DNA from 3 places in the Streptomyces sp. NPDC060232 genome. Region 1 is predicted to be linked to each of the others. Evidence: riboswitches for the same ligand, from Rfam matches in the RefSeq annotation. Region 1 holds a riboswitch; each other region holds the start of a gene.
What was found. Region 1 has a riboswitch for cyclic di-AMP ahead of ACFWFZ_RS21015 (M23 family metallopeptidase). Riboswitches for the same ligand answer to the same signal wherever they lie in the genome.
Positions count from the first base shown of each region.

Region 1 (9,624 bases):
CCGCGCCGTACCCGCTCAGTAACTGGGGAGGGTCCGCGGGCCGAGGTCGCCGCGGGCGGGCGGGTGGGCGACGCGGACGGTCGCACTGAGGGCGCAGACGCCCTCGATGGCGACGACGACCGGCTCCAGGGTGACCCCGATCACCTCGGGGTGGTCGTCCACGAGCCGGGACAGCCGCAGGAGCGCCTCCTCCAGGGCGGGGGTGTCGACGGGGTCGCTGCCGCGCCAGCCGAAGAGGAGGGGTGCCGCCCGGATGGACCGGATCAGTGCGGCCACGTCCCGGTCGGTGGCCGGGACCAGCCGGTGGGCGGTGTCGCCGAGCAGTTCGGAGGCCACCCCGGCGAGCCCGAAGGAGAGGACGGCGCCGGCGGCCGGGTCGATGACGGACCGCACGACGGTGTCCACGCCCCGCGGAACCATGGGCTGCACCACGGGCTGGAGTTCGGCCGGCTTGCCCAGCGCGTCGGTGAGCTCCTCGTACGAGCGCCTCAGCTCGGCCTCGTTCGTGAGGTCGAGCCGTACGCCGCCCAGGTCCGCTCGGTGGCGCAGGTGCGGGGCGGTGGTCTTGAGGGCGACCGGGTAGCCGAGGACCTCGGCGGCCCGGACGGCGGCGTCGGGGCTGGGCGCGGGCAGCGTGGGCAGGACGCGGATCCCGTAGCGCGCGAGGAGCTCGCGGGCGTCCCAGTCGCTGAGCGTCAGCACGGCGCCGTCGTCGACGTGCGCGAGCAGCCCGGCGAGCTGGGCCGCGGCGCCGGCCTCGTCGATGTCCTCGTACTCGGGGACGTGCCCGGCGTCGGCGAGGGCGCGGCGCCACTGGCCGTAGCGCACGGCCTCCGCGACGGCCTTGACGGCGCGCTCGGCGGCCGGGTAGCCGGGGATCCGGCCAGGGGCGGGGGCGGGGGTGGAGGTGCCGGCGCCGCCGGCCGCGAGGGCGGCCGGGGTGCGGGCGGCGTCGGCGGCGGGGCGGTCGGGGGGCTGGTCGGCTGGCCCGCGGGTCGCGGACAGGGCCTGCACCAGCTCGGCCAGTTCCACGTGCACGACCGCCACGGGCTTGCCGGGGGTCTCGGCGACGGCCTCGCGCAGTGCGTCGGCGAGGTCGTCGGCGAGGGCGTGCTCGCTGACCCACGGGATGGCGGTGACGATCACCGCGTCGCAGTCGTCGGAGGCGAGGGCCGCGGCCAGGGCGGTGCGGAAGTCCTCCGGGGACGCCGCGGTCGTCAGGTCCAGGGGCGGCAGCGGCCGCAGGCCCTGGGTCAGGCAGGCGTCGTAGGTGAGGACCCCGAGGGATTCGGAGTTGCCGAGGATCGCGATCCGGGGTCCGGCGGGCAGCGGCTGCGAGGCCAGCAGCAGGCCGACGTCCACCAGCTCGGTGACCGTGTCGACCCGGATGACGCCGGCCTGCCGCAGGAGGGCGGAGACGGTGTCCTCCGACAGCCGGGTGCCGGGGACGACGTGCCCGGCGGGGGTGTGGCGGCCGCCCTTGGCGACGACCACCGGCTTGACGGCCGCCGTCCGGCGGGCGAGGCGGGTGAACTTCCGCGGGTTGCCGAGGGTTTCGAGGTACATCAGGGCGACGTCGGTCGCCTCGTCCTCGTACCAGTACTGGAGGATGTCGTTGCCGGACACGTCGGCACGGTTGCCCGCCGAGACGAAGGACGACAGGCCCTCGCCGCGCCGCAGCAGCGCCGAGAGCAGGGCGATCCCGATCGCTCCGGACTGCGTGAACAGGCCGGTCCGGCCGCGCACGGGCATCGGGGCGGGGGTCAGCGAGGCGTTGAGCTCCACCTCCGGGGCGGTGTTGATCACCCCGTAGGCGTTGGGTCCGATGAGGCGCATCCCGTAGGAGCGCACCTGCCGCAGCAGCTCGCGCTGGCGGGCGAGTCCGGCCGGGCCGCTGTCCCCGTATCCGGCGGAGAGGACGACGAGCCCCTGCACGCCGTGCTCGCCGCAGGCGGCCACCGCGTCGGGGACCCGGTCGGCCGGGACCGCGATCACCGCGAGGTCGACGGGGGCGCCGATGGCCTCGACGGTGCGGTAGGCCCGCACCCCGTCGAGGAGGTCGCGGGTGGCGGCCTCGTTGACGGCGTAGAGGTGGCCGTGGAAGCCGCTGTCGCGCAGGTTGCGCAGGGCGGCCGCGCCCACGCCGGCGCCGGAGCGGCTGACCCCGACGACGGCCACCGAGCCGGGGGCCAGCAGGCGCTGCACGGAGCGGGCTTCGGCGCGCTGTTCCCGGGCGCGCTGCACGGCGAGGGACTCGGCGGTGGGTTCGAGGTCGAGGGTGAGGTGGACGGAGCCGTCCTCGAAGCTGCGCTTCTGCTGGTAGCCGGCGTCCGTGAACACCTTGATCATCTTGGTGTTGGCGGGCAGCACCTCGGCGGCGAACCGGCGGATGCCGCGCTCCCGGGCCACCGCGCCGATGTGTTCGAGGAGCGCGGAGGCGACGCCACGGCCCTGGTGGGCGTCCTGGACGAGGAAGGCGACCTCGGCCTCGTCGGCGGGGGCGGAGGCGGGGCGGCCGTCCGGGCCGATGCGGTCGTAGCGGACGGTGCCGATGAACTCCTCGCCGACGGTCGCGGCGAGGCCCACCCGGTCCACGTAGTCGTGGTGCGTGAAGCGGTGCACGTCGCGGTCGGAGAGGCGGGGGTAGGGCGCGAAGAAGCGGTAGTACTTCGACTCGTCCGAGACCTGCTCGTAGAAGCTGACGAGCCGGCCGGCGTCCTCGGTGGTGATGGGCCTGATCCGGGCGGTGCCGCCGTCGCGGAGGACGACGTCGGCTTCCCAGTGGGCCGGGTAGGACGGGTCCGACTCTATGGTCATGCGCATACCTTACGGCCGGACCGGGCCGGACCGGGCGGGACGGCGTTCGCGCGGCGTAGTAGGCAAGCCGGGACGAACCGGTGCAAGCTGGGGAAGCTCGTTCGTCGGCGGAATCAGGGGATCCAGACCGAGGGCCGGTCCGAGCATTCGGGGCGCCGTGAGAGACTGGTCTAGACAACCGTAAGAACCTGAAGGGCATCACCATGGCAGAGCGCCGCGTCAACGTCGGTTGGGCCGAGGGCCTGCACGCTCGTCCCGCCTCGATCTTCGTCCGTGCGACGACCGCTTCCGGCGTCCCGGTGACCATCGCGAAGTCCGGCGGCGACCCCGTCAACGCCGCCTCCATGCTGGCGGTGCTGGGCCTGGGCGCCCAAGGCGGCGAGGAGATCGTCCTCGCCTCCGAGGCCGAGGGTGCGGAGGCCGCCCTGGACCGCCTCGCGAAGCTGGTCGCCGAGGGCCTCGAAGAGCTCCCCGAGACGGTCTGACCCTTCGGGTTCTCCCACCGACACCTGCGCCGAAGCCGGGTCCCCCTCGCGAGGGGGACCCGGCTTCGGCGTTCGCACGGAATTCAGAGAAACGAATGCGACTCGGCCTGCCGAGCGGCGCGCACCGCCACTTTACGGCCGCTCCGCAGGAATTCGACACGGCGAATTACCCCGCCACCACCGGCGGCCGCTAATTCCCGCCATTCCACCCTTTGTATACGGCTCCTGTTAATGCCGGCCGCCCGACATGTTTACGGCAGGTTGCGAAGTGCTCACCGGATGCCGCCTCAGCCGGTGCGCGGCAGTCGCGCGATCGGCGTGGATCGCGGCCAGGGTGCGCGCCCGCTCGGCGTCGCCGCGCGCCACCGCGTCGACGATCGCGCCGTGCTCCGCCCAGGACTCCGCGGGCCGGGCGGGCGCCTCCACCACGAACATCCACGCCACCTTGTGCCGCATCTGCGTGAGCAGCGCGATCAGTCCGGGGCTTGCGGAGGCCTGTGCGAGCGTCTCGTGGAACCAGCCCCCGAGCGCCCTCAGGTCCTCGCCCTGGCCCCGCCTGGCCCGCTCCTGACCCAGCCTGACCAGCCCCCGCAGCACCTTGAGGTGGGCGTCGGTGCGGCGCCGGGCGGCCCTGGACGCCGCCAGCGGCTCCAGCAGCATCCGCAACTCCAGGAGGTCCGCGGCCTCCTGCGCGGTGGGCTCGGCCACACAGGCGCCGGCGTGGCGGCGCGTGGTCACGAAGCCCTCGGACTCCAGGGTCCGCAACGCCTCGCGCACCGGTACCCGCGAGACCCCGTACCGCCGGGCCAGCACCTCCTCGGTCAGCCGACCGCCTGGTTCGAACACCCCGGAGACGATGTCGTCGCGAATTGCCGTGCATACCGCGTGCGCAGGAATACGCAAGACCGAACCTCCGCCTATTTCCGACCGCCAGCCCCCGTGCGCACCCACGCGCACACAACGACTCTATTGCAGCACAGCAAGATTTCGAGAGCGGACGGAAATCCGAAACATTGCGCCGGAACGCAAAAACACGAAGACCCCGGCTCGGGAGGCGGGGCCTTCGTGAAGCTGTGCGCGGTACTCGGTGGGCCGCGGAACGGGTCAGAGGCTGACGCCGTGCGAGCGCAGGTACGCGATCGGGTCGATGTCCGAGCCGTACTGCGAGCCGGTGCGGGCCTCGAAGTGCAGGTGCGGGCCGCTGGAGTTGCCGGTGGAGCCCGACAGGCCGATCTGCTGGCCCGGGGTGACCTGCTGGCCGACGGAGACGCTCAGCGAGGACAGGTGGCCGTACTGCGTGAACGTGCCGTCGTTGTGCTTGATGACGACGTTGTTGCCGTACGCGCCGCCCCAGCCGGCCTCGACGACGGTGCCGAGGCCCACCGCGTGGACCGAGGTGCCGGAGGCGGCGTGGAAGTCGATGCCGGTGTGGCTGCCGGAGGACCACATGCCGCCGCCGGCCTTGTACTGCGTGCTGACGTAGGAGCCGTTCAGCGGGGAGACGAAGGTGTTGAGGCGCTTGCGCTCCTCTTCGCGGGCGGCGCGCTCGGCGGCCTCGCGCTCGGCCTTCGCCTTGGCCTCGGCGAGGCGCTTGGCCTCGGCGGCCTTCTGCTTGGCGTCGGCCTCGGCCTGGGCCTTGGCGGCGGCGTGCTCGGCGGCGCGCTGCTGGGCCTCTGCCTGGTCCTGGATGTCGCCCGCGAGGTCCTCGGCGACGACGACGGCACCCAGCCCGTTCTCCGGGGCGGAGCTGCTGTGGTTGTCCGCGGCGAAGGCCGGGGCGGCGAGGGAGCCGACCACACCCGTGGTGGCGATCGCGGCGATACCGGCGTAGCCGGCGGTCTTCTTGCTCAGGCGGCTGGAACCACGGTGCTTGCCGGTACCAGCGGGACGACTGCCAAACGCCATGAAGGGTTTGATCCTTTCCTTCCTTCTCGCCTACCGGGTTAGCTGACGGGTTCGGAGCAGGAAGGTCTCCTACGGGCCTCCTCTTGCGAGGGGGTCCGATTCACCCCAGGGACTGATGTGGGTCCCCGGCTCCCCAGGCTCGCGCCTGACGGGGACTCGGCGATCGCTGTCCGGTGCCGCGGGTGCGGCGGGCACAACTGACGAACAGCACGGATGACGCTAGGCGGATCATCAGTCAATCGCCAAACAGACGCGCCCTTTTGTTGCGTACGCCACACCGCATACAAGCAACCTCGCCATCAACCGGACAAAAGGGGCTCCGGCGGAAAATCGCCGGAGCCCCTTGAAAGGTGCGTCAGTTGCCCGTCATCCGGGCGCCCGCGACGTCAGTTGGCGACCACCGTGACGTCACCGATCCCGAGGGCCCGCACGGGCTCCTCGATCACCGCCGCGTCGCCCACCAGGATCGTGACCAGCCGGTCCGCCGGGAACGCCTTCACGACGGCCGTGGTGGCCTCCACCGTGCCGGTTTCGGCCAACTGCGCGTACAGCTGCGCCTGGTAGTCGTCCGGCAGCTCCTGCTCGACCTGGTCGGCCAGGGTCCCGGCGACCGAGGCCGCCGTCTCGAACTTCAGCGGGGCCACGCCCACCAGGTTCTGCACGGCCACATCGCGCTCGGCGTCGGTCAGACCGCCCTCCGCGAGGGTGCGCAGCACCTTCCAGAGGTCCTCCAGCGCCGGTCCGGTGTTGGGGGTGTCCACCGAGCCGCTGATCGCGAGCATGCAGGCGCCCTTGCCGTCGGCGGTGGAGCGCAGCACCTGGCCGAAGGCCCGCACGCCGTAGGTGTACCCCTTCTCCTCGCGCAGCACCTTGTCCAGGCGGGAGGTGAGGGTGCCGCCCAGGCAGTACGTGCCCAGCACCTGGGCCGCCCAGACGCGGTCGTGCCGGTCCGCCCCGATGCGTCCGATCAGCAGCTGCGTCTGGACCGCCCCCGGCCGGTCGACGATGACCACGCGGCCGGTGTCGTCGGCGGTCACGGGCGGCACGGGGCGCGCCTCGGCGGTGTCGCCGGTCCAGGCGCCCAGGGTGTCCGCCAGCACGGCGTCCAGGTCGATGCCGGTCAGGTCGCCGACGACCACCGCGGTGGCGGTGGCGGGGCGTACGTGGGCCTCGTAGAAGGCACGTACGGCGGCGGAGTCGATGCGGGCGACCGTCTCCTCGGTGCCCTGGCGCGGCCGGGACATCCGCAGGGACGCCGGGAAGAGCTCCTTGGAGAGCTGCTTGGCGGCGCGGCGCTGGGGGTTGGCCAGCTCGTGCGGGATCTCGTCGAGCCGGTTGCGCACCAGCCGGTCGACCTCGGCGTCGGCGAAGGCGGGCGCGCGCAGCGCCTCGGCGAGCAGGCTCAGCGCCTTGGCCAGCCGGGAGGCGGGCACCTCCAGGGAGACCCGCAGGCCCGGGTGGTCGGCGTGCGCGTCGAGGGTGGCTCCGCAGCGCTCCAGCTCGGCCGCGAACTCCTCGGCGGAGTGCTTGTCGGTGCCCTCCGACAGGGCGCGCGCCATGATGGTCGCCACGCCGTCCAGGCCCTCGGGCTCGGCGTCCAGGGGCGCGGTGAGGTTCACCTCGACCGCGACGACCTGCTGGCCCGGCCGGTGGCAGCGCAGCAGGGTCAGCCCGTTGAGCAGCGTCGAGCGCTCGGGGGCCGGGAAGGCCCACGGCTGCGGCTCGCCGGCCTGCGGGCGCGGGTGGAAGGTCATCGTGACGGCTGCGGTGTCGCTCACTGCTCCGCCCCCTCGTTCTCGTCGCTGTCGGCGTTCTCTTCGCCCTCTCCGCCCACGGCCGCGTCCGCCGCGAGGGGCTCGTAGACGAGCACCACGCGGTTGTCGGGACGCAGTCGGGCCGCGGCCACGGCCTGCACCTCCTCGGCGGTGATGTCGAGGACGCGCTGGACGGCGGTGAGGGCCAGCTGCGGGTCGCCGAACAGCACCGCGTAGCGGCAGAGTTCGTCGGCGCGGCCGGCCACCGTGCTCAGCCGGTCCAGCCATTCGCGCTCCAGTTGCGCCTGGGCGCGCTCCATCTCCTCGGCGGTCGGGCCCTCCGCGGCGAACCGCGCGAGCTCCTCGTCGACGGCCGCCTCGATGGCGGGGATCTCGACCCCGCTGGAGGTCTTGACGTCCAGCCAGCCCAGCGACGGCGCCCCGGCCAGGCGCAGCACGCCGAATCCCGCGGCGACGGCCGTCTGGTCGCGGCGTACCAGGCGGTTGTGGAGCAGCGAGGACTCCCCGCCGCCCAGGATGGTCAGCGCCACGTCGGCGGCGTCGCACTCGCGGGTGCCGTCGTGCGGCAGGCGGTAGGCGGCCATCAGCGCGCGCGCCGGGACGTCCTCGACGATCTCCTCGCGCAGCTGCTCCCCGATGGTGTCGGGCAGCGAGCCGTCGCGGGGCGGCTGCTTGCCGTCGTGGGAGGGGATGGTGCCGAAGTACTTCTCGATCCAGGCGAGCGTCTGCTCGGGGTCGATGTCGCCGACGACCGACAGCACCGCGTTGTTGGGCGCGTAGTACGTACGGAAGAAGGTGCGCGCGTCCTCCAGGGACGCGGCGTCCAGGTCGGCCATGGAGCCGATCGGGGTGTGGTGGTAGGGGTGGCCCTCGGGGTACGCCAGGGCGGTCAGCCGCTCGAAGGCGGTGCCGTACGGCACGTTGTCGTAGCGCTGGCGGCGCTCGTTCTTGACGACGTCGCGCTGGTTCTCCATGGACTCCTCGTCCAGGGCGGCCAGCAGCGAGCCCATCCGGTCCGCCTCCAGCCAGAGCGCGAGCTCCAGCTGGTGGGTCGGCATCGTCTCGAAGTAGTTGGTGCGCTCGAAGCTGGTGGTGCCGTTGAGGGAGCCGCCGGCACCCTGGACCAGCTCGAAGTGTCCGTTGCCCGGTACGCTCGCCGAACCCTGGAACATCAGGTGCTCGAAGAGGTGAGCCAGGCCGGTACGCCCCTTGACTTCGTGGCGCGAGCCGACGTCGTACCAGAGGCAGACCGCGGCGACCGGGGTCAGGTGGTCCTCGGACAACACCACGCGCAGGCCGTTGGCCAGCCGGTGCTCGGTCGCTGTCAGGCCGCCGGAGCCGGCCTGGGCTGTGGCCGTGTGACCCATGGGCATGTGGTCCCTTCGATCGCGATGCAGAGATTTCCGTCAGACCTGCCACTGTATGCAAGCGCGTCGGCCACCGGATAAGTTCCCGGGCCAGACCTGGGTCGGAGTCGGCGTTGTCGGTCCCTCGGGCCACAATGGTCGGCGTCGTACCCCCGCCGGACACGGCAGGACCCAGCCAGACCCCCGCCAGACCAGCCAGACACCCAGCACATACATTCTTGGTTAAGGAGCCGCGCAGCGATGGCCCGCCGCAGCACGAAGACCCCGCCGCCGGAGGATTTCGAGGAGAAGATCCTCGACATCGACGTCGTCGACGAAATGCAGGGCTCCTTCCTCGAGTACGCGTACTCGGTGATCTACTCCCGTGCCCTGCCCGACGCCAGGGACGGCATGAAGCCGGTGCACCGCCGCATCGTCTACCAGATGAACGAGATGGGCCTGCGCCCCGACCGCGGGTACGTCAAGTGCGCCCGCGTCGTCGGCGAGGTGATGGGCAAGCTCCACCCGCACGGCGACGCGTCGATCTACGACGCCCTCGTGCGCATGGCCCAGCCCTTCTCGATGCGGCTGCCGCTCGTCGACGGCCACGGCAACTTCGGTTCGCTGGGCAACGACGACCCGCCGGCCGCGATGCGCTACACCGAGTGCCGCATGGCCGACGCCACGTCCCTGATGACGGAGTCGATCGACGAGGACACCGTCGACTTCACCGCCAACTACGACGGGCAGGAGCAGGAACCGGTGGCGCTGCCCGCCGCCTACCCGAACCTGCTGGTCAACGGCGCGTCCGGGATCGCGGTCGGCATGGCCACGAACATGCCCCCGCACAACCTCGGCGAGGTCATCGCGGCCGCCCGCCACCTGATCCGCCACCCGCACGCGGACCTGGAGGCGCTGATGCGCTTCGTGCCGGGTCCCGACCTGCCCACCGGCGGCCGGATCGTCGGGCTCTCCGGGATCAAGGACGCCTACGAGAACGGCCGCGGGTCCTTCAAGATCCGCGCGACGGTGGCCGTGGAGAACGTCACGCCGCGCCGCAAGGGCCTGGTCGTCACCGAACTGCCCTTCACGGTCGGCCCCGAGAAGGTCATCGCGAAGATCAAGGACCTGGTCGGCTCGAAGAAGCTCCAGGGCATCGCCGACGTCAAGGACCTCACCGACCGGGCCCACGGCCTGCGCCTGGTCATCGAGATCAAGAACGGCTTCCACCCGGAGGCCGTGCTGGAGCAGCTCTACAAGCTGACGCCGATGGAGGAGTCCTTCGGCATCAACAAC
Region 1 covers NZ_JBHXAG010000014.1:34,089-43,712, reverse strand. Annotated here, with positions in the region: gene ACFWFZ_RS21030 (GNAT family N-acetyltransferase) at 16-2,823, opposite strand; gene ACFWFZ_RS21025 (HPr family phosphocarrier protein) at 3,021-3,302, shown strand; gene ACFWFZ_RS21020 (GntR family transcriptional regulator) at 3,531-4,205, opposite strand; gene ACFWFZ_RS21015 (M23 family metallopeptidase) at 4,407-5,207, opposite strand; cyclic di-AMP (ydaO/yuaA leader) riboswitch at 5,220-5,379, opposite strand; gene ACFWFZ_RS21010 (M16 family metallopeptidase) at 5,594-6,961, opposite strand; gene ACFWFZ_RS21005 (M16 family metallopeptidase) at 6,982-8,349, opposite strand; gene ACFWFZ_RS21000 (DNA topoisomerase (ATP-hydrolyzing) subunit A) at 8,590-9,624, shown strand, end outside.

Region 2 (9,624 bases), on a different contig from region 1:
GCTGTCCGCCTGCTCGGGCGAGACCCGGCCCGGCACCGCGGCCGTCGTCGGCGGTGAACGGATCACCACCTCCGCGCTCCAGGCCCAGGTGGGCGACGTCCGCGCCGCACAGAACCGTTCCGAGCACGCCGCGACGCTCATCTCCAACACCCCGCAGCTGGACCGGATCAAGCTCGGCAAGATGATCCAGCTCCGGGTGCTGGAGCGGGCCGCGAAGGACGCGGGCATCTCGGTCACGACCAAGGAGATCGAGGACGCCCGCAAGGCCCAGGAGGACGGCAAGGGCGCGGCGGCGCTGGAGCAGGCCGCCCTCCAGGCCCGCGTCCCGCTCGCCGCCGGGCAGATCGAGGAGGAGGTGCGCTTCCAGCTGCTGCTCGGCAAGCTCAGCGAGCGCTACGGCGAGGACAAGATCATCGAGCCGCTCGCCAAGGCGTCGGAGGCCCTCCACATCGAGGTCAACCCGCGCTACGGGACCTGGGACGCCCAGCAGGTCGGACTCGGCCCGGTGGAGACGCCCTGGATCACCCAGCGGACGCGCCCCGAGCAGGCACCCGCCGGAGCCTGACGCCCCGCGGCGGAGGTAGGTTCGAGGGGTGACCGACCACTCCCAGCCCACCGCCGCACCCGAGCCCACGGGCCGTATCGTCCTGCTGACCACCAGCCACCGGGTCGCCCCCGGCGTGCTGTCCTGGCCGGCGTGGCAGACCCTGCACGCCGCGGACCGGGTGCTGTGCGCCGACCCCGGCCACCCGCAGCTGCCGTACCTGCGGGAGGCGGGCGTCGAGGTCGAGTACACGGCCCCGGACGCGCACGAGCTGGTCGAGGCCTGCGCGGGCGGCCGTACGGTCGTGGTGCTCCCGGCCGGGGAGGGCGACCAGCGTCTCACCGACGGCCTGGCCCGGCTGGCCGGCTCCGGCCGGGTCTCCATGCCCGACCTGGAGCTGCTGCCCGGCTCCTACGACCTGCCGGGCGCCCGCCTGCTCGACCTGGTCCAGGTGATGGACCGGGTCCGGCGCGAATGCCCGTGGACCTCCCGCCAGACCCACCGGGGCCTGGCCAAGTACGCGATCGAGGAGGCGTACGAGCTCGTCGAGGCGATCGAGGACGGCGACCGGGAGGAACTGCGCGAGGAACTCGGCGACGTCCTGCTCCAGGTGGTCTTCCACGCCCGGATCGCCGAGGAGGGCATCCCCGGCCGCGAGGACGAGGGCGAGGGCGACGAGGCCGGTGGCGCCGACGAGGAGGGCCTCGGGGCCTTCTCCATCGACGACGTGGCCGGGGCACTCGTGCAGAAGCTGATCCACCGGCATCCGCACGTCTTCGGCGACGCGCCGGCAGATACCCCCGAGGACGTCCACGCCCACTGGCAGCGCACCAAGGCGGTCGAGAAGCAGCGGGAGTCGGTCACCGACGGGATCCCGGTGGGCCAGCCGGGCCTGGCGCTCGCGGCCAAGCTCGCGGGCCGGGCCCGTACGGGCGGAGTGGCCGTGGAGCTGCCCCGCGGCGACGGCATCGGCTACGAGCTGCTGGAACTGGCGGCCCGCGCGGAGGCGGAGGGGGTCGACCCCGAGACCGCGCTGCGCGCGGCGGCCCGCGTCTACCGGGACGCGATCCGGGTGGCCGAGGGTGTCGGAGCCGCCACGGAGTAGGCCCCCGCCTCCCTGCGGCGGTACTCCCTCAGTACTCCCTCGGGGCGCGGGCCGAGGGGTCGTGCCAGTGCGGGGCAGGGCGGTTCAGGAGCCACTCGGCGAAGCCCAGCGGGCGGCCGCCCTGCCCGTGGTCGCCGCCCGCAGCGGGTACGCAGTCGTGGAAGAGGCGGCCGGGACGGGCGCCGAGCACCTCCAGGAGGTGCGTGGTCTCGTCGATGAACTGCCCCGGCCCGCTGAGGTAGACGTCCTGGTCGGGCCACAGGCCCCGGTTGCTCAGGGCGGTCGCGAGCCGTTCGGTGGCCTCGTTGCGGTGCCGGCCGGGGGCGGGTGTGATGTAGGTGACGTCGAGCCAGCCGCAGGAGGCCCCGTACGCGTCGATGAGCGGCCGGTCGTAGAGGTGCGCGCAGTCCCGGGCCACGACGAAGAGCCGTACGTCCTGATCGGGTGGCCGGTCCGCGAGCTCCTCCAGCATGGCCCGGATCGGGGCCCAGCCGGTGCCGGCGGCGATCAGGCTGACCGGGCGGCCGGAGCGGCGGAAGGTCAGCTGCCCGCCGGCGGCGCCGAGGCGCAGTACATCGCCCGGCTGGGTCTCGCGGACCAGGGCGGTGCTGAGCCGCCCGCGATCGATCCGGCTGACGTGCAGGTCGACGGTGCCGTCGGGGCGGGGGGCGTTGCCGATGGAGTAGGTGCGCCAGGCCCTGGGGACCCGGTCGCTGCTCACGCTCGTGTACTGGCCGGGGAGATAGGGGAAGGGGGCGTGCGGCCGCAGGGTGAGCACGCCGATGTCCTGTCCGTACTGGAGGTGGCGCACGACCTCCGCGTCCCACCACGGCGGGTCCTCGCTCGCGTCGGCCCCGGCGAGCATGGCGTCGGCGATCACCTGGTAGGCCTCGGTCCAGGCCTTCTCCACCCGCGGGGTCCAGGCTTCGCCGGAGGTCTCGGCGAGCGCGGCGAGCAGGCTGGAGCCGACGACCGCGTAGTGCTCGGGGCGGACCAGGAACTTGCGGTGGTCGCGGCCCAGGTCGCGCAGGTAGGGGCCGAGGGTCTCGTCGTCGCCGAGACGGGAGATGACGTGGGTGAGCGCGGCGAAGAGCCGGTCCCGCTGGCGTTCCATGTCCTCGGAGGAGACCGGGAAGAGGTCACGGACTCCGGGGTTGTGCCAGAACAGGTGCGAGTAGAAGAACTTGACGGCGTGTTCGGCCCGTCTCTCCACCACCGCGAAACTGCTTTTCAAGATCCTCACGTCCACACAACCGAAGGTAGGAGTGCCGGACGGGGCGAGGTCAAGCGTTGTCCGATCTACGGACAGCCTCGGCGAAGCAGTCATATGGGACGGCTGGCCGCGGCCCGGGCCGGTCCGCCGGGGCGCGGCGGCTACTGTCGGGGACATGCACGATCAGTCGTCCACTCCCTCCGTCGGCGCGGCGCCCGAACTCTTCACGTGGGAGTTCGCGACCGACCCCTACCCGGCCTACGCATGGCTGCGCGAGCACTCCCCGGTGCACCGCACGAAGCTCCCCAGCGGGGTCGAGGCCTGGCTCGTCACCCGTTACGCGGACGCCCGCCAGGCCCTCGCCGACCAGCGGCTCAGCAAGAATCCGGCGCACCACGCAGAGCCCGCGCACGCCAAGGGCAAGACCGGGATCCCGGGGGAGCGCAAGGCGGAGCTGATGACGCATCTGCTGAACATCGACCCTCCGGACCACACCCGGCTGCGGCGTCTGGTGTCGAAGGCGTTCACCCCGCGCAGGGTCGCCGAGTTCGCCCCGCGGGTGCAGGCGCTCACCGATCACCTGATCGACGGGTTCGCGGGGAGGGGGGAGGCGGACCTCATCCACGAGTTCGCCTTCCCGCTGCCCATCTACGCCATCTGCGAGATGCTCGGAGTACCGCGCGAGGACCAGGACGACTTCCGCGACTGGGCCGGGATGATGATCCGCCACGGCGGCGGTCCGCGGGGCGGGGTCGCCCGGTCGGTGAAGCAGATGCGGACCTATCTCGGTGAACTCATCCACCGTAAAAGGGATGATCTGGGCGACGATCTGATGTCCGACCTGATCCGGGCGAGCGACCACGGCGACCATCTGACGGAGGGCGAGGCCACCGCGATGGCCTTCATCCTGCTCTTCGCCGGCTTCGAGACGACCGTGAACCTCATCGGCAACGGCGTCCACTCCCTCTTCATGAACCCCGTCCAACGCGAGCGCCTGCAGAGCTCCCTGGCCGCCGGGGAGAGCGGACTGCTGGCCACCGGCGTGGAGGAACTCCTGCGCTACGACGGCCCCGTGGAGCTGGCGACGTGGCGGTTCGCCACCGAGCCGCTGACCCTCGGCGGTGAGCGCGTCGAGACCGGCGATCCGGTCCTGGTCGTCCTCGCCGCCGCCGACCGGGACCCCGAGCGGTTCACCGACCCGGACACCCTCGACCTCTCCAGGGGCGACAACCAGCACCTCGGGTACGGGCACGGCATCCACTACTGCCTGGGCGCGCCGCTGGCCCGGCTCGAAGGAACGACCGCGCTCGCCACCCTGCTCACCCGCCTGCCGGACCTGGAACTCGCCGTTCCGCCCCAAGACCTGCGCTGGCGTGGGGGGTTGATCATGCGTGGGCTGCGTACTCTTCCCGTTCGCTTCACGGTTCAAAACACTTGCGCAGGATCTGATCAAAAGTCAGATCCTGCTTGAACTTGTGACAATCGTTCCGAGGCCGCTAGGTTCTGCCGTTACCCCGCTGTTATGCGAAAGGTGATCCCTCATGCTCTCCGGGAACGGCCGTCACAGACGACCCCGCCAGGTCCCCGCGCTGGTAGTCACAGCCGGAGTCACTGGCTCTGCGCTGGCCATGCCACTGCTTGCCGCCACCAGCGCCACCGCTGCCGACACCGCCACCTGGGACAAGGTGGCCGAGTGCGAGAGCGGCGGCTCGTGGAGCGCCAACTTCGGCAGTGGCGCGTACGGCGGCCTCCAGTTCACCCAGGAGCAGTGGGAGAACGCCGGCGGTCTGGACTTCGCCGAGCGGGCCGACCTCGCGAGCCGCTCGCAGCAGATAGCGGTGGCCGAGCGCGTGCTGGCCTCCCAGGGTCCGCAGGCCTGGCCGCTGTGCGCCGCCTCCGCCGGACTGGACCAGCAGGGTCCGGCCGCGGTCGTCGACCCCGGTCTGCCCGGCAGCCCCACCGTGGTGGGCCCCGCGCCGTCCCGCCCGGACGACACCGTGCCCTCCGCCAAGGGCGGCAAGCCGGCGACGGACTTCGGGCTCTCGACCGCGGAGACGCCGAGCCCCTCGGGCAGCCCGTTCCTGATCCCGGACGCGCCGTCCCTCGGACTGCCCGTCATGCCCGCGCCCGACGTCCCGACGACGCCGCCGGTCGACCCGGGTGCCCCGACCGACCCGGCGACCGGGCCGGTGAGCCCCGCCGACCCGACGGCCCCGGTCCTCCCGACCGACCCGACGGACCCGGCGGACCCGACGGCGCCCACGACCCCGCCGGTCACCCCGCGTCCGTCCCCGACCGACCCGACCGGCCCGACGGCCCCCGCGACCCCGGAGACCCCGGCGACCCCGGGCGCCACTCCGGCCGAGGGCAACGGCAAGCACCGCGGTGCGCCCTCCCCCGAGGAGGGCGCCGGGTCTGATGGCGCGTCGGACCCCGTCTACACGGTGCGGGAGGGCGACAGCCTGGCGACCATCGCGGTCGCCAAGGGTGTGAAGGGCGGCTGGAGCGGCCTCTACGCGGCCAACGAGCAGGTCATCGGCGAGGACGCCAACCTGATCAAGCCCGGGCAGAACCTGGATCTAACCATGCAATAAGGACAGTTGGTTCGCCCGGAAAGACCTTGATTGTCTGTTTTCTGCAAGTGAGACATGTGTCTCTTCCGGTCAACTGGCGTGTCTCGCCCGGGGGCTTCCGCAAACCCCGGCCTCACCTGCGCAAACACCGCTTCGGAGAGCGCAAGTAGGGGCCCTTTCTCCCCGATGTTCCTCGTTGAACATCGGGGAGAGCTGTGTCTACCTTCTGAATCGCTCGCCACCGCGAGCTCCTCCGACCGCATCGCCGAGTCCTGCCGGCGGACGGGGGGAACAGTCGTCGCGTCAAGCGCCGAAGGCAGGAGCGGGGGAACCAAGGTAGGTGCCGCGAGCGGCCGTTGAGAGACGGTCACGCAAGCGGCTTGGGGTTAAGCGGTGCGCCAGGTCGCATCGCCGGGCACTCACAGGCCCGAACCCGACAGCTCACCTCGTAGGCGTCGGTGAGGAGAAACCTCATGCTGCTTTCCGGCAAGGGCAAGCACCGTCGCGGCTCCAAGGCCGTTCGCATCGTCACGCTCGCCGGTGTCGCCGGCGTGGCCGTCGCCGCCCCCCTGATGACCGCGGGCGCCGCCAGTGCCGCCACCGCGTCCGAGTGGGACAAGGTCGCGCAGTGCGAGTCCGGCGGCAACTGGGCCATCAACACGGGCAACGGCTACTACGGCGGTCTGCAGTTCTCGTCCTCCACGTGGGCGGCCTTCGGCGGCAAGTCGTACGCCGCCCAGGCCAACCAGGCCTCGAAGGCGCAGCAGATAGCCGTGGCCGAGAAGGTCCTGAAGAAGCAGGGCAAGGGCGCCTGGCCGCACTGCGGCAAGGGCCTGTCGAACTCCTCGTACACCGGCGGCTCCTCCGAGGCTCCGGCTTCCACCAAGCCGAAGGCCGAGACGAAGAAGACCGAGACCAAGAAGACCAAGAAGACCGAGACCAAGGCCGCGCCGAAGAAGGACACCAAGCGCGCCGAGGCCCCGGTCACCCGCTCCGAGCGCACCGAGGCTCCGGCCGCGCCGAAGACCGGCAACGGCTCGTACGAGGTCAAGGCCGGCGACACCCTGGGCACCATCGCCGAGGCCAACGGCGTCAAGGGCGGCTGGCAGCAGCTGTTCGAGCTGAACAAGGACATCGTCTCGGACGCCGACCTGATCTTCCCGGGTCAGAAGCTCAAGCTCAGCTGACCGCTGCGGCAATAGCCGCGAAAGCGTACGCAACGCGCAGAACTCCACCGCCCGGCGCCCCTCCCCCCACGCGCCGGGCGGCGGTGTGTGCGAGAGCGGAACCCCCGTCATCCAGGGCTCTATGTCCGGGAAGAGGGGTATTCGGGCCCTTTTTCGTCCCAGGACCCGGGCGGTCGGCAGGGCGAGTGCCCGGATCCGGTTAGGCTCTAGTCGGCCAGGCCATCCCACGGCCTGACGCCACCGCACACCCAGCGTCACATCCCAGAAGGAGATGCTCGTGCCGTCCATCGACGTCGTCGTAGCCCGGGAAATCCTGGACTCCCGAGGCAATCCCACGGTCGAGGTCGAGGTGGGCCTCGACGACGGCAGCACCGGCCGTGCTGCCGTTCCGTCCGGCGCCTCCACCGGTGCCTTCGAGGCCATCGAGCTCCGTGACGGTGACCCCAACCGTTACATGGGCAAGGGTGTCGAGAAGGCCGTCCTCGCCGTCATCGAGCAGATCGGCCCGGAGCTCGTCGGCTACGACGCCACCGAGCAGCGCCTGATCGACCAGGCCATGTTCGACCTGGACGCCACCGACAACAAGGGCTCGCTCGGCGCCAACGCCATCCTCGGCGTCTCGCTCGCCGTCGCGCACGCCGCGTCCGAGGCCTCGGACCTCCCCCTCTTCCGCTACCTCGGCGGTCCGAACGCGCACCTGCTGCCCGTTCCGATGATGAACATCCTCAACGGTGGGTCGCACGCCGACTCCAACGTCGACATCCAGGAGTTCATGATCGCCCCGATCGGGGCGGAGTCCTTCTCCGAGGCGCTGCGCTGGGGCGCCGAGGTCTACCACACCCTCAAGAAGGTCCTGCACACCAAGGGCCTGTCCACCGGCCTCGGTGACGAGGGCGGCTTCGCCCCGAACCTGGAGTCCAACCGCGCTGCGCTCGACCTCATCATCGAGGCCATCAAGCAGGCCGGCTACACCCCGGGCAAGGACATCGCGCTCGCGCTCGACGTCGCCGCGTCCGAGTTCTACAAGGACGGCAAGTACGAGTTCGAGGGCCAGTCCCGCTCGGCCGCCGAGATGACCGACTACTACGCCGAGCTCGTCGAGGCGTACCCGCTCGTCTCCATCGAGGACCCGCTGTTCGAGGACGACTGGGCCGGCTGGAAGACGATCACCGACCGCCTGGGCGCCAAGGTCCAGATCGTCGGCGACGACCTCTTCGTCACCAACCCCGAGCGCCTCGCCCGCGGCATCGAGGAGGGCTCCGCGAACGCCCTGCTCGTGAAGGTGAACCAGATCGGTTCGCTGACCGAGACCCTCGACGCCGTCGAGATGGCCCAGCGCAACGGCTTCAAGTGCATGATGTCGCACCGCTCCGGCGAGACCGAGGACGTCACCATCGCCGACCTCGCCGTCGCCGTGAACTGCGGTCAGATCAAGACCGGCGCCCCGGCCCGCTCGGACCGCGTCGCCAAGTACAACCAGCTGCTGCGCATCGAGGAGATCCTCGACGACGCCGCGGTGTACGCGGGCCGCAGCGCCTTCCCGCGCTTCAAGGGCTAATCACGCTCTGCCTCCGTACGTCCCCGCACTCGGTCCCGTACCGTGTGCGGGGACGTATTGCGTAGTGCGTACAAAGGGGAGGCGGACCAATGGCCGGGAACCGGGATCGGTTCTCCACCTTCTCCACGGCGACGCGGCTCAAGCAGCTCGGTGAGCGGACCGCGGCCCACGTCTACCGCTCGCAGTCGCGCCGGCAGGTGCGCCGCAGCCGCCTCACCGGCAGGGCCGCGCTCCTGGTGCTCGTGCTCTGTACGCTGGTGGTCGCCCTCGCGTATCCGATGCGCCAGTACGTCTCCCAGCGCTCGGAGATCGCGGAGCAGCAGCGGGCCGCGGCTGCCGCGCGGGACCGCCTGGAGCGGCTCCGTGACGAGAAGGCCCGCTGGCAGGACGACGCCTACGCGGAGCAGCAGGCGCGCAAGCACCTGCACTTCCTGCGCCCGGGGGAGGTCGGCTACATCATGAGCGACCCCGGGTCCCAGCCCCCGGAGCCGCACCGGACCGGCCAGACCGGCTCGGACCGCCCCTGGTATTCCAACGTCTGGGACGGCGTCGACAAGGCCGACCGCCCCGGCGACTAGCACCGCAGCACCCATCCACGAGAACGAAGAGACTTCCTCCAGGCATGCAGACGCCCCCGCCCCAGACCGACCGGACCGAGCCGACCGACGCGGACATCGAGGCGTTCGAGCAGCAGCTCGGCCGCCCGCCGCGCGGGCTGCGCGCCATCGCGCACCGCTGCCCCTGCGGGCAGCCCGACGTGGTGGAGACCGCGCCGCGGCTTCCCGACGGCACCCCCTTCCCGACGCTGTACTACCTGACGTGCCCGCGCGCGGCCTCCGCCATCGGCACGCTGGAGGCCAACGGCGTGATGAAGGAGATGCAGGCCCGGCTCGCCGAGGACCCGGAGCTCGCCGCCGCCTACCAGGCCGCGCACGAGGACTACATCCGCCGCCGCGACGCCATCGAGGTGCTCCAGGGCTTCCCGAGCGCCGGCGGGATGCCGGACCGGGTCAAGTGCCTGCACGTGCTCGTCGGCCACTCCCTGGCCGCCGGCCCCGGCGTGAACCCGTTCGGCGACGAGGCCCTCGCGATGCTGCCCGAGTGGTGGGCCAAGGGCGCCTGCGTCACGCCGTGCGGCGAGAAGAAGAAGGAAGAGGAGTCCCGGTGACCCGGGTCGCGGGCATCGACTGCGGTACGAACTCCATCCGGCTGCTCGTGGCGGACTGCGACCCGGCCACGGGCGAGCTGGTCGAGCTGGACCGGCGGATGATCATCGTCCGGCTCGGCCAGGGCGTGGACAAGACCGGGCGCCTGGCCCCGGAGGCGCTGGAGCGCACCTTCGCCGCCTGCCGCGAGTACGCGGCGGTCATCAAGGAGTTCGGCGCGGAGCGGGTGCGCTTCGTGGCGACCTCCGCCTCCCGCGACGCCGAGAACCGCGACGACT
Region 2 covers NZ_JBHXAG010000027.1:49,067-58,690, reverse strand. Annotated here, with positions in the region: gene ACFWFZ_RS29860 (SurA N-terminal domain-containing protein) at 1-565, shown strand, start outside; gene ACFWFZ_RS29855 (nucleoside triphosphate pyrophosphohydrolase) at 594-1,649, shown strand; gene ACFWFZ_RS29850 (globin domain-containing protein) at 1,678-2,892, opposite strand; gene ACFWFZ_RS29845 (cytochrome P450) at 3,038-4,333, shown strand; gene ACFWFZ_RS29840 (transglycosylase family protein) at 4,491-5,456, shown strand; cyclic di-AMP (ydaO/yuaA leader) riboswitch at 5,734-5,905, shown strand; gene ACFWFZ_RS29835 (transglycosylase family protein) at 5,909-6,622, shown strand; gene eno (phosphopyruvate hydratase) at 6,894-8,180, shown strand; gene ACFWFZ_RS29825 (septum formation initiator family protein) at 8,270-8,758, shown strand; gene ACFWFZ_RS29820 (DUF501 domain-containing protein) at 8,803-9,348, shown strand; gene ACFWFZ_RS29815 (exopolyphosphatase) at 9,345-9,624, shown strand, end outside.
Region 2: another riboswitch for cyclic di-AMP. It lies ahead of ACFWFZ_RS29835 (transglycosylase family protein); the one in region 1 lies ahead of ACFWFZ_RS21015 (M23 family metallopeptidase).

Region 3 (9,624 bases), on a different contig from region 1:
CGGCCCGCTCGGCCCCCGGGGGCCCCTGATGCCCGCCTCCGGAGAGGACCGGGCCGCGCAGGCCGGCCCGCTGCTGGTCGCCTGCGCGCTGCGCATCGAGGAGGTGGCGCTGCGCAGCGCCGGGCGGGACCCCCTACGCGGTACGCGCGGCCCCGACCGGGCTCCGGCCGGGGCGTACACCCTGCTGCGCACCGGGATGGGCCCGCGCGCGGCCGAACGCGCCGTCCGCCGGGCCCTGGAGCGGCCCGGGACGGAACGGGCGGCCGTTCTCGCCACCGGGTTCTGCGCCGGGCTCGTCCCCGGCATGAGCCCCGGCGACCTCGTCGTCGCGCAGGAGACCCGCGACCCGCGGGGGACCGTCCCGTGCACCGGGACCGCGCTGCTCGCCGAGGCGCTGGCCCGGGCCGCCCCCGGCCGGACCGTGCACATCGGCCCACTGACCGGCTCCGACCACGTCGTCCGCGGCCAGGAGCGGGCGCAACTGCGCGCCACGGGCGCCGTCGCGGTCGACATGGAGTCCGCGGCGACCCTCTGGGCCGCCGTCCGGGGCGCCGACCGCCCTGTTGCGGCCGTCCGGGTGATCGTGGACGCTCCGGAGCATGAGCTCGTCCGGATCGGCACGGTGCGCGGGGGAATATCGGCCTTCCGTGTTCTGCGTGCCGTACTGCCCGCGTTTTACCAATGGCACCGTTCTTCGCTGCTCCCCAGGAGGTGAGCCAGATGGCCATGCCGCTGCGCCAGACCATCAGGGTCGGGACCTATCTGCTCGAACAGAAGCTTCGCAAGCGTGAGAAGTTCCCGCTGATCGTCGAGCTGGAGCCCCTCTACGCGTGCAACCTGGCCTGCGAGGGGTGCGGGAAGATCCAGCACCCGGCAGGAGTGCTCAAGCAGCGCATGCCGGTGGCCCAGGCGGTAGGCGCCGTACTGGAATCCGGTGCGCCCATGGTGTCCATCGCGGGCGGGGAGCCCTTGATGCACCCGCAGATCCACGAGATCGTGCGGCAGTTGGTGGCACGGCGGAAGTACGTGTTCCTCTGCACCAACGCCATGCTGCTGCGCAAGAAGATCGAGAAGTTCACCCCCTCCCCGTACTTCGCGTTCGCGGTGCACATCGACGGCCTGCGCGAGCGCCACGACGAGTCGGTGGCGAAGGAGGGCGTCTTCGACGAGGCGGTCGAGGCCATCAAGGAGGCGAAGAGGCGCGGATTCCGGGTCACCACGAACTCCACCTTCTTCAACACCGACACCCCGCAGACGATCATCGAGGTGCTCAACTTCCTCAATGACGACCTCCAGGTCGACGAAATGATGATCTCGCCCGCCTATGCCTACGAGAAGGCACCGGACCAGGAACACTTCCTGGGCGTCGACCAGACCCGTGAACTCTTCAGAAAGGCCTTCGCGGGCGGCAACCGGCGGCGCTGGCGGCTCAACCACTCACCGCTCTTCCTGGACTTCCTGGAAGGAAAGGTCGATTTCCCCTGCACGGCCTGGGCCATTCCGAATTACTCCCTCTTCGGCTGGCAGCGCCCCTGCTACCTGATGAGCGACGGCTACGTCCCCACCTACCGGGAACTCGTCGAGGAAACCGACTGGAACAAGTACGGCCGCGGAAAGGACCCGCGCTGCGCGAACTGCATGGCGCACTGCGGCTACGAGCCCACCGCCGTCCTCGCCACCATGGGCTCCCTCAAGGAATCCCTGCGGGCCGCCCGGGAGACGGTCGGAGGCAACCGGGACAGGTCGGCATGAGCCCGGCGGAAGAGGGGCGGGGCGCCGGTTTCGACCTCGGCGCCCTGCTGGCCGCACGCGGGGCGGAGCGGTACGAGCTGCACACCCGCCACCTCAACCACCAACTGCCCCGGATGCTGCGCGCCATCGGCTTCGACAAGGTCTACGAGCGGGCCGAGGGAGCCCACTTCTGGGACGCGGACGGCAACGACTACCTCGACATGCTGGCCGGCTTCGGGGTGATGGGCCTCGGCCGCCACCACCCCGTCGTCCGACGGGCCCTGCACGACGTCCTGGACGCCCAGCTCGCAGACCTCACACGCTTCGACTGCCAGCCGCTGCCCGGACTGCTGGCCGAGAAGCTCCTCTCGTACAGCCCGCACCTGGACCGCGTCTTCTTCGGCAACAGCGGCACCGAGGCGGTAGAGACGGCCCTGAAGTTCGCCCGGTACGCCACCGGGCGGCCCAGGATCCTCTACTGCGACCACGCCTTCCACGGGCTGACGGCCGGCTCGCTCTCGGTCAACGGCGAGGGCGGGTTCCGGGACGGCTTCGCACCGCTGCTGCCCGACACCAAGGTCGCGCTGGGCGACCTGGCAGCCCTGGAGCGCGAGCTGCAGCGCGGCGACGTCGCCGCCTTCGTCGTCGAGCCGATCCAGGGCAAGGGGGTCCTCGCGGCCCCGCCCGGCTTCCTGCGCGCCGCGCAGGAGCTGCTGCACCGGCACAAGGCCCTGCTGATCGCGGACGAGGTGCAGACCGGACTGGGACGCACCGGGGACTTCTACGCGTACCAGCACGAGCCGGGTGTGGAGCCCGACCTGGTGTGCGTGGCCAAGGCGCTGTCGGGCGGCTACGTGCCGGTCGGCGCGACCCTGGGCAAGGACTGGATCTTCAAGAAGGTCTACTCGTCCATGGACCGGGTGCTCGTGCACTCCGCGAGCTTCGGGTCCAACGCGCAGGCGATGGCGGCCGGGCTGGCGGTGCTGTCCGTCATGGAGGACGAGCACCTCGTGGACCGGGCCCGGACGACGGGTGACCTGCTGCGCGGGCGGCTCGCCGCCCTGGTGGACGAGTACGAGCTGCTGCACGAGGTGCGCGGGCGCGGGCTGATGATCGGCATCGAGTTCGGCCGGCCGTCCTCGCTGGGGCTGCGCAGCCGCTGGACGGTGCTGCAGGCGGCCCGCAAGGGCCTTTTCGCGCAGATGGTCGTGGCGCCGCTGCTCCAGAAGCACCGGATCCTCACGCAGGTCTCCGGGGACCACCTGGAGGTGATCAAGCTGATTCCGCCGCTGGTGCTGGACGAGCGGGACGTCGACCGGTTCGTCGGCGCCTTCCGCGAGGTCATGGACGAGGCGCACGGCGGGTCCGCTCTGATGTGGGACTTCGGCAGGACGCTGGTGAAGCAGGCCGTCGCGGCGCGCTGACGGCCTGCCTCCGCGGTGTCCGTCCCCGGTGTCCGTCGCCCGGTACGCGTCCCTCGGCGGGCGGATCAGACCAGCAGCCGGTCCCGGAGCCGGTCGAGGGTCTCGGGCGTCAGCCCGAGGCCCTGCGCCAGGTAGCGGTCCACCCCGCCCCAGACCTGGTCGATGGTGTCGAAGGCGGCGATCAGGTACTCGGCGCGGGCGTCGAAGAGCGGCGCGAGCAGCTCCATCACCTCGGGCGAGCGGGCCTCGGCCGACGCGGAGCTGCGGTGCACCCGGTAGCGGCGGTGCGGGGCGTTGGACTCCAGGTAGTCCGCCACGATCGCCTCGCGCTCGACGCCGACCGCGAGGAGGGTGACGGCGACGGAGAGCCCCGCCCGGTCCTTGCCGGCCGCGCAGTGCAGGAGGGCGGGGACGCTGTCCTCGGCGAGGGCGTGGACGACCCGGCTGTGCTCGGTGGTGCGGTCGCGGATGATCCGGCGGTAGGAGTCCGACATCCGGGCCGCCGCCTTGCCGTCACCCAGGATCGAGCGGAGCTGGTCGAGGTCGCCGTCGCGGACCAGCCGCCAGAACTCCCGGCCGTCCGCCGGGTCCGAGAGCGGGATGTTGACGTTCCGTACGCCGGGCAGTTCGACGTCCGGGCCCTCCAGGGCGTGATCGGCGCCGTTGCGGAAGTCGAAGACGGTGTGGAGACCGAGCGAAGTGAGGAACTCTGCATCAGTTTCGGTGGCATGTGCGAGATGTCCGCTTCGGAAGAGTCGTCCCGTCCCGACCGTTCGTCCATCAGAAGTCGGCAATCCGCCCACATCGCGGAAATTGCGCACTCCGGTCAGCTCCGGCTCCTGTATCTGCTGGGTCAAGGGAACTCCTCCGCCTCTCGTGGGGGCTCTGTCCGAATTGAGCTACTTGGCGCCAACTTGCAATAACCGGAGGCGAGATCGGGCACGTCCCCGTGAGCCAGATCATACGGTGACCGTGAGTGCCTGATCGCCGAGGCCGAATGGCCCGGTGGGGACGGCTGTTGGCGGAGCGGAATGGACAGAGGGTGACCGGAATTCCGGCGGTCCCTCATACCTGTGAATCCGTCAGGGAATTCGCAGCTTGTTCGGCGTGCCCGCAAGGGATTACCTTCGCGATCGATCCGGGTGGATCGCCGAATCCTGCCGCCGCCCGGAAACCGCACCCGAACCATTTCGCGCGGCAGGAGCGGGGGAACCAGGTAAGCCGCTGTTCCGGAGATCTTTCCTCCGGTACGGCTCGGGGTGAAGCCGTTCATGTCCCGTGCATGTACGGCCGGACATCTCCAGTCCGAACCCGACAGCTCACCTCGCAGGCGCCGGAGAGGAATGCGCCATGCCTGCAAAGGGTAAGCACCGCCGTCCCAAGTCCCTTTCCATTTCCCGCGGATTCGCGGTCGCAGGCACCGGCGGCGCGGCCCTCGCCCTGCCGCTGATGGGTGCCGCCGGCGCCAACGCGGCCGGCGCCCCGGCGGCGGCCCCCGCCGTCGTACCCGCGGTGGCCCCGCAGGCCCCTGCCGCCCTCCAGGCCGCGCCCGCCGCTCCCGCGGCCGCCGTGCAGGCCGCGCCGACCGTCTACACGGTCGTCCCCGGCGACTGCCTCTCCGAGATCGCCGCGGAGCGCAACCTCTCCGGCGGCTGGCAGCAGCTGTACGCCGACAACCGCGAGGCGGTCGGCACCAACCCGTCGCTGATCCACCCCGGCCTGAAGCTGACCCTCGGCGGCCGCGGTGAAGCCGCCGCACCGGTCGACGCCGTCCCCGCCCCGCGCACCGCCCCCCAGGCCGCGCCGAAGGCGGCCCCGAAGGCGGCGAAGCCGGCCGGCCGCCCCGCCGCCCCGCAGGCGCGGCAGGACTCCGCCCCTGCGGCCCCGGCCCCCGCCGCGCAGCCCGCCGCCTCCGGCTTCGTGGCCCCGGTCAGCGGCGGCGTCTCCACCCAGTACAAGGTCGCGGGCGCCATGTGGTCATCCGGCTACCACACCGGCGTCGACTTCATCGCCCCCATGGGCACCACCGTCAGGGCCGTCGGCGCCGGCACCGTCGTCTCCGCCGGCTGGAGCGGCTCGTACGGCAACGAGGTCGTCATCCGGCACGCGGACGGCAAGTACTCCCAGTACGCCCACCTCTCCCAGCTCTCGGTCTCCTCCGGCCAGAGCGTCACCTCCGGCCAGAGCATCGGCCTCTCCGGCTCCACGGGCAACTCGACCGGCCCGCACCTGCACTTCGAGATCCGTACGAGCCCGTCCTACGGCTCGGACATGGACCCCATCGCCTACCTCCGCTCGAAGGGCGCCAGCCTCTGACGGCACCCGCCGACGGAGCACCGACACGCGTGAGGCCGGGACCCGAGGGGGGTCCCGGCCTCACGTGTACTTATTCCTTATGCCCGGCGTGGTAGAGATCACGGCCCGTCAACCCCTCATTACGTTGGCGTAGGTTGCTTGCGGGAGTGAAGGATGGGTTCTCGTGGCAGCGACGACGACGAAACTCAAGACCATCGGCTCGTACGCGGCGATCGGGGACAGCTTCACAGAGGGCGTGGGGGACCCGGGGCCTGGGGATTCTTTTCTCGGCTGGGCGGACCGGCTCGCCGTGCTCCTGGCCGATCAGCGCGACGAGCACGACTTCCGGTACGCGAACCTCGCGGTGCGCGGCAAGCTCCTCGACCAGATCGTGGCGGACCAGGTGCCGAGGGCCAAGGCCCTCGCCCCGGACCTGGTCACCTTCTGCGCGGGCGGCAACGACATCATCCGGCCCGGCAGCGACCCGGACGACGTGGCGGAACGGTTCGAGGCGGCCGTGGCCGACCTCACCGGAGCCGTCGGCCGCGTCATGATCACCACCGGCTTCGACACCCGGGGAGTGCCCGTCCTCAAACACCTCCGCGGCAAGGTCGCGACGTACAGCGCGCACGTGCGCGCCATCGCCGACCGCTACGACTGCCCGGTCCTCGACCTCTGGTCGCTGAAGTCCGTACAGGACCGGCGCGCCTGGGACGCGGACCGGCTGCACCTCTCGCCCGAGGGACACACCCGCGTCGCACTGCGCGCCGCGCAGGTCCTCGGCCTGGAGGTGCCCGCCGACCCCGACCAGCCGTGGCCGCAGCTGCGCCCGCGCGGCTCGGTGGACGTGACCCGCGACAACATCCAGTGGGCCCGCGAGTACCTGGTGCCGTGGATCGGCCGCCGGCTGCGCGGCGAGTCCTCCGGAGATCACGTCGAGGCCAAGCGGCCGGACCTCCTGCCGCTCTAGGGTCTGTATCGAGTTGCCCCGCGGCGTCGCGACGCCCGGCACGCACCCTCGGCGCACGAGCCACATGCCCTAGTAGCTCCGCTACGAGGACATTCGTCCCGCACGCCGAGGGCACGCACCGAACGCCGCTCCTTGCTCCACGGGGCCACTCGATACAGACCCTAGTGCCGCGTCAGGCGACGTTCGCCCCGTCGCGGCGTCCGGCACGCACTCTTGCCACACCGGCCGAAAGCCACGTACGTCCCGTACGAGCGCTCCCGGCCGGCACGCCGAGAGCACGCACCGGACGCCGCTCCTGACGGGCAAACGTCGCCTGACGCGGCACTGGCCAGCTCCTGTCGTCAAGGTCCCGCCGGGCCCGCGGCGCCCGCACCGCACCTCGCCGCGTGGTCGGGGCGCCCCCGTACGTCCGGTACGCGGGCGCCCCTCCGCCTTGCGCTGCACGGCGCCGGACACCGCGGGCCTCACCGGCGCTCCTTCGACGACAGGACCCAGCGGCAGGACACCGACACGAGGGGGCGGGAGCGGCAGGCGGAATCCTTCGGGGCCGGTGTGCGTTTGCATGGTCGTGGCCACACGACCGCACCGACCCCACCCCTCCCTGGAGGCGCTTTGACCGGCTCCCGTCCCCTCCGTCCGCGGCTGCGCGCCCTGCGGCCCGAAGCCTTCGGCGCGGACCCGTCCGGCGCCCGGCTGGAGCGGATCCGCCGCTCGCCGAACTTCGCCGACGGGGTCTTCCAGAACCCGGTCGGGGCCCGGAACAGGCCGTCGGGGTCGATGGCGGAGTTCGCGAAGATCTACTTCCACCGCGAGCAGCGGATCCGGCGCAGCCCGGGGTCTGCGATCCCGGTGCACCCGACCACCCTCGCGGACCTGGCGAAGCCGCCGGTGAGCGGCCTGCGTCTTACCTGGATGGGGCACTCCAGCGTGCTCGCGGAGATCGACGGGCACCGGGTGCTGTTCGACCCGGTGTGGGGCGAGCGCTGCTCCCCCTTCCCCTTCGCCGGCCCCAAGCGGCTGCACCCGGTCCCGGTCCCGCTGGCCGCGCTGGGCGAGGTCGACGTCGTCGTCATCTCTCACGACCACTACGACCACCTCGACCTGCCGACGATCAAGGCACTGGCCGGTACGGACACGGTCTTCGCCGTCCCGCTCGGAGTCGGCGCGCACCTGGAGCGCTGGGGCGTGCCGGCCGACCGGCTGCGCGAGCTCGACTGGAACGAATCCACCAAGATCGCCGGACTGTCCCTCACGGCGACCCCCGCACGGCACTTCTGCGGCCGCGGCCTGCGCAACCAGCAGCACACCCTGTGGGCCTCCTGGGTGGTCGCGGGCGACGAGCACCGGATCTACCACAGCGGGGACACCGGCTATTTCCCCGGCTTCGCGGAGATCGGCGCCGCGCACGGCCCCTTCGACGCCACGATGATCCAGATCGGGGCGTATTCGGAGTACTGGCCCGACATCCACATGACCCCCGAGGAGGGCATGCGCGCCCACCTCGACCTCCAGGGCGGCGCCGCGCACGGCACGATGCTGCCGATCCACTGGGGCACCTTCAACCTGGCCCTGCACCCGTGGGAGGAGCCCGGCGAGGGCACCCTGGCAGCCGCCCAGGGGGCCGGAGCGGCCGTGGCACTCCCGATCCCGGGCCGGCCGTTCGAGCCTGGAACCGAGGGCGCGCCCGCCGAACCGTGGTGGCGCCCGTTCGTGGCCGGGGTGACGACGGCCGGACCCGTCGACGGGCCCGCGGCCGTGCCCGCGCACGAGGCCGGCGGGGCAGCGGCGACAGCGGCCCGCGTGGCGTCGGCGGCGGTCGGCGGTCAGGAGAAGCCGGAGTCCGTCGGCTCCTAGGGTCTGTATCGAGTTGCCCCGTGGAGCGAGCGGCGTTCGGTGCCGAGGGTGCGTGCCGGGCGCCGCGACGCCGCGGGGCAACTCGACACAGTGGCTCTCGTGCTCCGCCGGCAGGAGCCTGCCGGCGGAGCAGGGCCGGGGCTTGCGCGTCCAGGCCCGCAGATGCGGTGCGTCCGGCCGACGTGTGGAATGGGAAGAGAGGCCGTGGGGCGGGGACGGCGCCGCCGGGCCGCTCGGTCCTCCCCACCCGTGCCAGAGGCCATAGAGACCGACCGGGAGGCCAGCCGTGGCGCCACCTGCGACACCGACACGACGCCGCGCGAGCAGGGGTTGGGGATCCCTCGCCGCGTTCCTCGCCGTGACCTACGGGGTCGCGGCCGTGGGCGCGCTCGTCTCCCTCGACGCGGACGCGGTCTACCAGTCCCTACGGCGTCCCGCCTGGGCTCCACCAGCCTGGCTCTTCGGCCCCGTCTGGACCATCCTCTACGCCACCATCGCCATCGCGGCATGGCTGGTGTGGCGCCATCCGGATCGCCCGCGGGTGCGGCGCGCCCTCACCTGGTGGTCCGTACAGCTCGCCCTCAACCTGGCCTGGACCCCCCTGTTCTTCGGCGCCCGCGAGTACGGACTCGCCCTGCTGGACATCGCCCTGCTGCTGGCGGCGCTCGGCGTCACCCTGGTCCGCTTCTACCGCCTGAACCGTACGGCCGCGTTCCTGCTCGTCCCCTACCTGCTGTGGGTGGCGTTCGCGACCGCCCTCAACGCTGCCGTCTGGCAGCTCAACGGGTAGCGCGGGCACCGCGGACGGAGCGGGTCGCCCAGCGGTCTATGCTGTCCCGCCCTCGTCCGGGTGCGCCGGCCGGCGCCGTTCGGGCGCCGGGAGGGGCGGCGCCGGCGGCCGCAGCGTGCTGACCGGCGCATTTCGGGCTGCTGTGCGAGCGCTCCACCGGGAGCGGGAAGCACCCCCGCGAAGTTCGCCAACTGGCAGCCCGCGGCGGGATGGTGGGGTCTAGCGTGGGTATTCGGTGATCAACACCGGGCCCCGGGAACGCTGGGGGCCGGGCCCCACGTACCGAGGACGCCGATGTCCGGACCCCGCGCCGCCCGCCACGCCCCGTCGAGACACGCCGTCACCGGTCCCGCCCGGCAGATACGCCCCCAGCTGGTACGAGCCGCCCTCCTGCCCACGCTCGCCGCCGCGCTCAGCGGCGCCGCCGCGGTGATCTTCACCCTCCAGCTCGGCGGCGGGGCCGGCGACCGCGACGCCCGGCTCTGGCCGGTGCTCACCGGCTGCGCCCTGCTCGTGGTCGGCGCCCTGGCCGCCGCCCTGCTCGGCGCGCAGCGCGCGGC
Region 3 covers NZ_JBHXAG010000008.1:136,103-145,726, reverse strand. Annotated here, with positions in the region: gene shc (squalene--hopene cyclase) at 1-29, shown strand, start outside; gene ACFWFZ_RS14345 (1-hydroxy-2-methyl-2-butenyl 4-diphosphate reductase) at 29-715, shown strand; gene hpnH (adenosyl-hopene transferase HpnH) at 721-1,752, shown strand; gene ACFWFZ_RS14335 (aspartate aminotransferase family protein) at 1,749-3,155, shown strand; gene ACFWFZ_RS14330 (tyrosine-protein phosphatase) at 3,221-4,012, opposite strand; cyclic di-AMP (ydaO/yuaA leader) riboswitch at 4,294-4,501, shown strand; gene ACFWFZ_RS14325 (LysM peptidoglycan-binding domain-containing M23 family metallopeptidase) at 4,506-5,471, shown strand; gene ACFWFZ_RS14320 (SGNH/GDSL hydrolase family protein) at 5,635-6,420, shown strand; gene ACFWFZ_RS14315 (MBL fold metallo-hydrolase) at 7,033-8,274, shown strand; gene ACFWFZ_RS14310 (TspO/MBR family protein) at 8,633-9,064, shown strand; gene ACFWFZ_RS14305 (ATP-binding protein) at 9,359-9,624, shown strand, end outside.
Region 3: another riboswitch for cyclic di-AMP. It lies ahead of ACFWFZ_RS14325 (LysM peptidoglycan-binding domain-containing M23 family metallopeptidase); the one in region 1 lies ahead of ACFWFZ_RS21015 (M23 family metallopeptidase).